Regions from separate parts of the Sphingobium yanoikuyae genome, predicted to be linked through region 3. Evidence: predicted binding sites of a transcription regulator. Region 3 holds the regulator's gene; each other region holds the start of a gene.
The links. The regulator LexA, encoded in region 3, represses DNA repair genes until DNA is damaged. The targets are predictions, from matches to a motif close to GTTCCNCNCTTGTTCT.
Positions count from the first base shown of each region.

Region 1: a site for LexA is predicted at 1,918-1,933, ahead of HH800_RS12285 (ImuA family protein). Genes of this name have one in related genera too.
Region 2: a site for LexA is predicted at 1,363-1,378, ahead of HH800_RS23680 (ribonucleoside-diphosphate reductase subunit alpha). Genes of this name have one in related genera too.

Region 1 covers NZ_CP053021.1:2,489,548-2,492,813, reverse strand. The annotation lists gene HH800_RS12290 (DNA polymerase Y family protein) at 1-978, opposite strand, end outside; gene HH800_RS12285 (ImuA family protein) at 1,121-1,897, opposite strand; gene HH800_RS12280 (IS110 family transposase) at 2,049-3,152, shown strand.
Region 2 covers NZ_CP053021.1:4,910,257-4,913,522, forward strand. The annotation lists gene HH800_RS23670 (fumarate hydratase) at 1-24, opposite strand, end outside; gene HH800_RS23675 (glutathione S-transferase family protein) at 126-782, opposite strand; gene HH800_RS23680 (ribonucleoside-diphosphate reductase subunit alpha) at 1,397-3,266, shown strand, end outside.
Region 3 covers NZ_CP053021.1:2,273,443-2,276,708, forward strand. The annotation lists gene glp (gephyrin-like molybdotransferase Glp) at 1-790, shown strand, start outside; gene lexA (transcriptional repressor LexA) at 895-1,572, shown strand; gene HH800_RS11240 (ComEC/Rec2 family competence protein) at 1,563-3,266, opposite strand, start outside.

The sequences.
Region 1 (3,266 bases), 220 kb from region 3:
TGCGCGCGAAGCGCCGATCACGATCCGCTGGGCTTCGCCGTCGACCCGGTCCGCCAGGAGCAGCGCGGTGCGAACGCCGAGGCCGCGCTCACGAAGAACTGTGATCATGTCATCGACGAGATCGGCGATCACTTGCGTGATGCTCTCGGGCGTTCCGATCGGCTCCAGCAGGCGACGGGATACTTGCGGTGCCTCGAACGGCACCACCGGGATGATTGGCTCGGCGACATGGCCGAGCGCCTGGTCAAGGCGGGTGACGGCCGCGAGGCCGAGCCGCTTTGCCATCGGACCGCGCGGAAGCCGGATGAGATCCGCCACCCGCTCCAGACCGAAGCGTGCCGCCGCCGTCAGCGCCGCCGCTTCGAGCCGGAGCGCAGCAACTGGCAACTCGGCAAGCGCTGACGCTTCCGTGCCCGGATCGAGCATGAGGATTTCCCTGCCGCCATAGCGGGCCAGCGCGTGCGCGGCACCCGGTGTGCCGGCGATCGCGACGCGCGCCGTGAAGCCCAGCCGCTGCAGGAAGCGGAGCAGGCGGCGGCAAAAGCGCTCCTCACCGCCGAAAAGATGGGTCGTCCCCGAAAGGTCGAGCCACAGGCCATCGCCGCCGGACACGCTTGCGGTCGGCGTCCAATGCGTCACGCCATGAAGCGCCAGCCGATCGAGCCAGGCCTTGTCACCATCCGGATCGGCATCCCGGACGTCGAGATCAGCGACAAGTGCCCGAGCGTGCGCCGCCACCATCCCCGGGGTCAGGCCGAGCGACAGCGCGACTGGGCACGCCGAGCGTATCAGGTCTCGCTGCCCGACACGCTCGATCAAAACGGACGGGCGGTCATGCCGGAAAGCCATGACGGGCATTGGCACCGCGCCGCGCCCGCCCTCGTCGGGCGGCATTGCCTTGAAGGGATGATCGACCGGCTCAGAGCGGCGCCCCAGCATCCGCATAGGCGGACGCTGGTGGGCCGGCAGTTGCGCCATTTGGCTAATGACCTGGGCTTTGCTCAGTCCGCCATCCCAGGCCCAGCGCGCGCCGGGGCGCCAACCCCCGCCGCGCGGAACCGAGCAGGCGCCGGGATCATCATCTACCGGTAACGGGAGCGGCGCTGCACCAGCGCCCGGCTCAAGCGGCCTGGTTGGCCGCTCCGACCGCCGCAGCCGCTCGATGGCGAGCTGGGGCAGGTAGAGCGAGGCGACCCGTGTCATCGCAAGCCTCCAGCACAATAGAGAAGGGATTGCCGTTCCGCTGCCGGACCAGCTCGACCGACCAGCAGCCCCGCCCGACGCCCGGCGCGGGCAACGGTACCGAGGGTGCGCAGCCAACCCGCCAGCGCGTCATCGCCGCGGACGGACGTTCGAGCGGATCGCGGCTGCTCCTGGCCCAGCGTCGGAGCAGCAACATCGGCGTGGCTCCATCCGCCGCTGCCAGCTGAAGCCGTCGGGTGGCGGTCTGGTCCGCGACCTTCACCTCGGCGACCACGACGGCGAAACTGCCGTCACGGAGTGAATCCTCGGCGAGAGCGAGTGCCATCGTCTCGTTTGTGCCTTGCAGGTAAAGCAGCTTGGCGGCCGGCAGCCCGGCCTGTTCGAGGCCTGGTGCGTAGAGATCGAAGCGGGTGAGTGCCCAGGCGACATTGGCACCGGGCGCAGAGGCAAACCGGGCCGCCAGACCCGCGACGAACAACGTCGCGGCGGCATCGTCGCCGAGTGTCGGCGATGCGGCGGTGATTTCGTGAAGGCCGGCGCCGTCTATGCCGCCCGCCCCGAGCCGACTATCGAGCGCCTCGATCCCGAACGCCAGCACCGGTCCGCGCTGGCTTTGGGCCTGCGCGAGCTGCGCACGGAGCGCGGCTAGCTGATCGGCGCAGGGCCGATCGAAGGACGACGGTTGGGCGGACATCGGGCAACATCGACTCACTTGTTCGCTTTATGTTCCGGTGAGTCAGAGGATTCGTCAAGGCGTATGAATCCTTAGACCCAATGACCGTCATTCGCCTCGCGCTTCGAGGCAGGTGGGGCGTAAGCTCAGCTTGTCAGGAAGGAGAAGGACAATGTCGATCAGCAAGTTTGTCGGTCTCGATGTCCATAAAGAGACGATTGCAGTTGCGCTCGCCGATGACGGTCGGACTGGAGAAATCCGGTTCTACGGGACCATACCCAACACGCAGGATTCGATCCGGCGTCTGGTGGCCCGACTGAGCAGCCCGGATGTCGCGCTGCATTTCTGTTATGAAGCAGGCGGCTGTGGCTACGGAATTCATCGTCAGTTAGTCGATCTGGGGGCGGAATGTAGCGTGATTGCGCCATCGGTCATGCCGCGCAAACCTGCGGACCGGATAAAGACCGACCGACGTGACGCGATGACGCTCGCCCGATTGCTACGGTCTGGTGAATTGACGGCGATCTGGGTCCCGGACGAGGCACACGAGGCTATCCGTGATCTGATTCGTGGGCGACGCCAGGCGAAACACGATTTGGTTGCTGGCCGGCAGATGTTGTTGAGCTTCCTTCTGCGCCATGGGCGCAAGTTCGCCGGTCGATCCAATTGGACCAAGGCGCACTGGCGCTGGCTCGGTGAGCAGGCGTTTGATGCACCTCACCAGCAATTCGTATTCGGCGAGAGCATCCGCCGGATCGAGGAAGCACAGCAGCGCTGCGACCGACTGGATGCAATGCTGGTGGAGGCATTGCCCTATTGGTCGCTGGCGCCGTTGGTTCAGGCTCTGCAGGCCTTGCGGGGTGTCGGCTTGATTGTCGCCGCCACCTTAGTTGCAGAAATAGGCGACCTTGGTCGGTTCGATACCCCAAAACAGCTCATGGGTTGGCTGGGGCTGGTCCCGTCTGAAGCGTCGAGTGGTGCCCGGACGCGCCGAGGCGCAATAACGAAGACCGGCAACCGCGAAGCGCGAGCAATGTTGGTGGAGGCGGCCTGGTCCTATCGACTGCCAGCGCGGGAAGAACGCCGCTATCGAGCCCGGGTCGAGGGACTGCCGGATGAAGTCAAAGCCATCGCCTGGAAAGCACAAGTCCGACTGTGCCAGCGCTACCGGATGTTGGCTGCGTCCGGGAAGCCCTTGCCGAAGGTCATCACGGCGATCGCTCGCGAATTGGTGGGATTTGTCTGGGACATCGGGCGACGTATGCAGCCCGCATGACGACGGCATCTCAAGTTATTGGACCTGATGGGCGTGCCGCGAAGACCAGGCAAGATGGGTAACCCTCGGCGTACGTTGGGGCAGGTTTCGACCGATGCCCGTGCTTAGAGAGAG
Region 2 (3,266 bases), 2.6 Mb from region 3:
GTCGGCGGTCTTGATGACGGTCATCTACCCTGGTCCCTATTCTTGCGGCCCGCCTCTGCACGGCAGGTCCCTGCAAGGCGGGGCTATAGGCCTTTGAGACGATGAGTCCAGAAGAGGGTTGCGGTTCAGGACGCAAGCGGCCCGTCGGCAAAGGGAAAATTCTGCCACCAGGGCTGCATGTCGCGCAGCACACGGGCAAAGCTGGGCCGCGCCTCCAGCCGGTCGAGATAGGCGCCCAGCACCGGGTGGCCGGCGCGCAGCGGCACGATCCTGTCGGCATAATAAAGCGAGGGCGCCGCCGCGCAGTCGGCCAGCGACAGATGATCGCCCGCCGCCCAGCTCCGCCCCGCCAGCCGATCCTCCAGCAATGCATAGATGCTGCGCAGCGCCGCCACATTGGCCGTCACGCCATGGGGATCGCGCGCCTCCTCGGGCCGCAACCGGTCGGCGACCAGCGCCTGCATCGGCCCCATCACATAATTGTCGAATAGCCGGTCCATCAGCCGCACCTCGATCGCCGCGTCGCCATCGACCGGGATCGGGCGGAAGGTGCCGGGTTCGTGCCGGCCCAGATATTCGACGATGATGCTTGCCTCCGCGATCGTCGCGCCGCGCACCGGGTCGTGCAGCACGGGGAATTTGCCGAGCGGCCAGAGCACCTGCCATTCGGCTAGCGCCGCCGCATCCTCCAGGATGCGCGGGGTGAAGGGCGTGCCATTTTCATGAAAGGCGATCAGCACCTTCCAGCAATAGGAGGAGAGGGGATGGTAATAGAGGATCATGCCTGCCTCCCGATCGCTGCGGATGGATTCGCCCGCCTTCCCATCATCATAGCGTATCGCGCGGTGATATGCAGGGGGACGATAAAGGCAGCGATTCAACAGATTGTGGTCGCGTCCGCGCCTCTGCCCCCATGTCATGATTTTGTCGCCGATTGCGCGACGCGCGCATTTGCGTGGCAAGACAAATTTATTTTTTAATTTCATGGGCCCCCCTTGTCTTTTCCAAGGCCCTTGGAAGTCCGCGCGTCGCTGCGCTATGGGGTGGCGCGTCAGCGACGAAGCGAATCCAGGCGTCGATGAACCGAGTCCCCGAACTGTCATTTACCCTCTTGCGTGTCGGCGGGGCTGTGGCACTATCTGTGGTATCGGGACCAAGGGGGTCACCCAATAGATTGTGATTGCATTGTCGGACCTGCTTCCGGCGATACGGGGCTTTTGTCCTTGCGATCGGATCGGTTGACCCCATTTCTGTCCCGGCCCGATCGGGTTCATGCTATGATGCCTGGGTGCGCCCCGGCATTGCTGGACCGAATCGAACGGAACAGGAACAATCGGGGGCTCGCATGGACTTTCGAGATAGTGAACAAGGTGGAAACGGCGACGTGGCGACGGTAATGGACGAGCGTATCGAGGATCTGGTGGACAAGGCCGAGCCCAAGGCTGCCAAGGGCAAGGCGACCGAGTCCGCGTCGTCCAAGATTCATGAGCGTCGCTTTCATGTCGTGACGGATTCGTCGCGCGATGCGCTGCTGACCGAATTCGGCAAGGATACGCTGAACGATCGCTATCTGCTGCCCGGCGAGAGCTATCAGGATCTGTTCGCCCGCGTCGCCGCCGCCTATTCGGACGATGCCGATCATGCGCAGCGCGTCTATGACTATATCTCCAAGCTCTGGTTCATGCCGGCGACGCCCGTGCTGTCGAACGGCGGCACCGGCCGCGGCCTGCCGATCAGCTGCTATCTGAACTCGGTCGATGACAGCCTGGAAGGCATCGTCAACACCTGGAACGAGAATGTCTGGCTCGCCTCGCGCGGCGGCGGCATCGGCACCTATTGGGGCAGCGTGCGCGGCATCGGTGAGCCGGTTGGCCTCAATGGCAAGACCAGCGGCATCATCCCCTTCGTCCGCGTGATGGATTCGCTGACCTTGGCGATCAGCCAGGGCTCGCTGCGTCGCGGCTCGGCCGCCTGCTATCTCGACGTCTCCCACCCGGAGATCGAGGAGTTCCTGGAAATCCGCAAGACGAGCGGCGACTTCAACCGCAAGGCGCTCAACCTGCACCATGGCGTGCTGCTGACCGACGAGTTCATGGAAGCGGTGCGCGACGGCAGTGATTTCAACCTGCGTAGCCCCAAGGACCAGTCGGTGCGCGGCACCGTCAATGCCCGCGCGCTGTTCCAGAAGCTGGTCGAGGTCCGCCTCGCCACCGGCGAGCCCTATATCGTCTTCTCCGACACGGTGAACCGGATGATGCCCAAGCATCACCGCGACCTGGGACTCAAGGTCTCGACGTCGAACCTCTGCTCGGAAATCACCCTGCCGACGGGTCGCGACCATCTCGGCCAGGATCGCACGGCGGTCTGCTGCCTCTCCTCGATGAACCTGGAAACCTGGGATCAGTGGAAGGATCACCCGACCTTCGCGGAAGACATCATGCGCTTCCTCGACAATGTGCTGCAGGACTATATCGACCGCGCCCCGCCGGAAATGGCGCGTGCCAAATATAGCGCCAGCCGCGAACGCTCGGTCGGCCTGGGCGTCATGGGCTTCCACAGCTTCCTGCAGGCACGCGGCATTCCGTTCGAAGGCGCCATGGCCAAGTCGTGGAACCTGCGCATCTTCAAGCATATCAATGCCAAGGTGAACGAGGCGTCGATGATGCTGGCGCAGGAGCGCGGGCCGTGCCCCGACGCCGCCGACCAGGGCGTTATGGAGCGCTTCTCCTGCAAGATGGCGATCGCGCCGACCGCGTCGATCTCGATCATCTGCGGCGGCACCTCGGCCTGTATCGAGCCGATCCCGGCGAACATCTACACCCACAAGACGCTCTCGGGCAGCTTCGCGGTGAAGAATCCCTATCTGGAAAAGCTGCTGGTCGAAAAGGCCAAGGATTCGAGCGCCGTATGGAACTCGATCCTGGAACGCGGCGGCTCGGTCCAGCATCTCGACTTCCTGACCCAGGAAGAAAAGGATGTGTACAAGACCAGCTTCGAGATCGACCAGCGCTGGCTGCTCGAACTGGCGGCCGATCGCACCCCCTATATCGATCAGGCCCAGTCGCTGAACCTGTTCATCCCGGCCGATGTCGAGAAGTGGGATCTGCTGATGCTCCACTTCCGCGCCTGGGAACTGGGCATCAAGTCGCTCTATTATCTGCGCTCCAAGTCGGTGCAGCGCGCTGGCTTTGCCGGTGGCGTGGAAGCGGACAACACGATCGACGCCCCCAAGTTCGAGATCGGCGAGACCACCGACTATGACGAGT
Region 3 (3,266 bases):
GCTCGGCTCGGATTTCCGCGTCGACACGCTGCTGGTCAGCGCCGGCAGCCGCCTCACGCCGGGCCAGATCGCGCTTGCGGTCCTTGGCGGCCATGGCAGCCTGCCCGTCGGCGCCAGGCCCCGCATCGCCCTGCTCTCGACCGGCAATGAACTTGTCCCCCCCGGCGCGCCGACGCCGCCGGGCTATCTCCCCTCGTCCAACGCGCCGATGCTCGCCGCCCTGCTCGCCGCCCTGCCCTGCGACGTGATCGACCTTGGCATCGTGCCCGATGATCTCGCCGCCATGACGCAGGCGCTGGAACAGGCGGCACAGGCCGACATCATCGTCTCGACCGGCGGCGCCTCGGTCGGCGACCATGACTATGTCCGCCTCGCCTTTGCGGCCGCCGGCGGCACGCTCGATTTCTACAAGATCGCGATGCGGCCGGGCAAACCGCTAATGGCCGGGCGCCTGGGGAACGCCACCTTCCTCGGCCTGCCGGGCAATCCGGTCTCCGCTTTCGTCACCGGCACCCTCTTCCTCTGCCCGCTGGTCCGCCATCTCGCCGGATCGCGCGCGCCGCTGCCGCCGGTCGTGCAGGCCCGCCTTGCCGCCCCACTCGGCGCGACGGCGGAACGCGACGATTATCTGCGCGCCTATCGCGGCGCCGACGGCATCGTCTCGGTCACGTCGCAGGACAGCGCCGCCACCGCCGCCATGGCGCTGGCCGACTGCCTGATCCGCCGCCCGGCCGGTTCAGCCCCCGCCATTGCCGGCGACATGGTCGACATCATCCCCCTGACCGCCTGACTATCTGACTGCCTGACCGGCAAAAGCGGCGCATGGCTTAACGCGCTTGACTTGCCCCTTTCCGTTTCCTATGCGTTCTTCATTCGTTCCATGGAGGACCGCCGATGTTGACGCCCAAGCAGCAGGAATTGCTGAGCTTCATTCAGACCCGGCTGGAAGAAGGCGGCGTGTCCCCTTCGTTCGAGGAGATGAAGGACGCGCTCGACCTGCGCTCCAAGTCCGGCATCCACCGGCTGATCAATGCGCTGGAGGAACGGGGCTTCATCCGTCGCCTGCCCAATCGCGCCCGCGCGCTCGAAGTGCTCAAGCTGCCCGATGCGATGCACCGCGCGCCCGCGCCGGCCATTCCGACGCCCAAGATATCGGCGCCCGCCGTGCTGCTGCCGACCGCCGCCAATGACGTGATCGAAATCCCGCTGCACGGCCGCATCGCCGCCGGCGTGCCGATCGAGGCGATGGAAAGCCACACCATGCTCTCCGTCCCCGCCGCCTTGCTCGGCTCGGGCGATCATTATGCGCTCGAAGTGTCGGGGGACTCGATGATGGAGGCCGGCATTCTCGACGGCGACTTCGCGCTGATCCAGCGCACCGATGTCGCGCGCGAGGGCCAGATCGTCGTCGCCCTGATCGACGACGCCGAAGCGACGCTCAAATATTTCCGCCGCGAAGGATCGCGCGTCCGGCTCGATCCCGCCAATGCCGCCTATGAACCGCAGATCTATGATCCGCGCCAGGTCCGCATCCAGGGCAAGCTCGCCGGCCTGCTACGCCGCTACAACTGACCGGCTGTTCGGGGCCGGCGGCGCACGATCCACGGATGCGCGTCGCCGGGCCGATGGACGGTGTGAACTTTGCCGCCTTCAAGGCCAATCGACAGGCCGCCGGTGCGCGACAGCAGCCGGCGGTCGATCTTCATCCAGCGCGGCCGGCACCAAAAGGGCAGGCCCCGGTCGCTGATGACGATATCCGCCGCCGCGCAATCTCGCTCCAGCACCGGCCGGTCCACCAGCATCGCATTGCGCGTCACCAGCAAATGCCAGTCGCGCCCGCCCCGTGGCAATGTCACCGCGCACAGATCGGTCGAACAGCGCGCCTGCTTCATCGTCGCGATCGCCTCCAGCGTCCCGTCATAGCCCGCGCTCTCGCTCAGCACATCGCGGACATAGTCGCCCGCCCCCTCGCGCAGCAGCGCCATCGTCCCCGCCGGTGTCCGCACCGCGACATGCCGCCCATCGCCGGTCACCACGATATCGGGCGGCGCCAGCAGCGTGATGCCGATCAGGCCGACCGCCACCGGCCCAAGCCCTAGCCAACGCCAGCGACTGCGCCAGAGCAGGCACCAGAGACCACCCGCCACGATGATCGCGAACAACCCGCCCGGCACCGCCGGCGCCAGCATCACCGCCATCGGGCTGGCCGCCACGCCATGCGCCACCGCCAGCAACAGCGCGATCGCCTTGCCGGTCAGCCACCAGAAGGGCGTACCCAGCCCGACGAGGTCGAAGCCCAGCGCCACCGCCTCCAGCGGCATGATGACGAAGGTGGTGAGCGGGATCGCGACGAGGTTAGCTACCGCGCCCAGCAAACCTGCCTTGTGAAAATGGTAAAGCGCGATCGGCGCCAGCACCAGTTCGATGGCGAACCCCGTCAACAGCATCGCCGCCACCGTTCGCCCGGCCTTGCGCAACCAAGGCTCGTCCCGCGCCATCGCGAACCCCTTGAACCGCCGATGCTCGCCCAGCGCCACCAGCGCGACCACGGCGGCAAAGCTCATCTGGAAACTCGGCCCGATCAGCGCCTCGGGCCAGAAGACCAGCACCACCAGCGCCCCGGTCGCGACCAGCCGCAGGGTGATCGCCTCGCGCCCCAGCGCCAGCCCGCCCAGCACCAGCAGCGCCGCGATGCAGGATCGCACCGTCGGCACCTCCGCGCCCGTCAGCAGCGTATAGCCGATCCCTGCCAGCGCGCCGCCGGCCGCCGCGATCAACATCAGCGGCCAGTCCAGCGCCGCGCGCGGGATCAGCGCCAGCAGGCGCAGCAGCAGGAATATCACCGCCCCGATCAGCGCCGTCACATGCAGCCCGCTGATCGACAGAAGATGGGCAAGGCCACTGCGCCGCATCGCCTCGGCATCCGCCTCGGCAATCGCGCCCTGGTCGCCGGTCGCCAGCGCCACCGCAATCCCCGCCGGTGCGCCCGCCACCTGCCCGCCGATATGATCGAACAGCCGCGCCCGCAGCGTCGGCCCCTCGCGCGCCTGCTCCACCATCTCGACCGGCGCCAGCGCCCGCCCGGTCGCCCCGATCCCCTGGAAATAGGCGCGTCGCGCAAAATCGAACGCCCCCGGCACGCTCGGCGGCGCGGGCGGCATCAGCCGCACACGAAAGCGCAGCACCGCCCCCTTGCCCAGCCCTTCGGGCACGTCCGCCTCCGCGATATTCACCCGGATCGCCGCGGGCAGCGCTGGCGCCGCGAT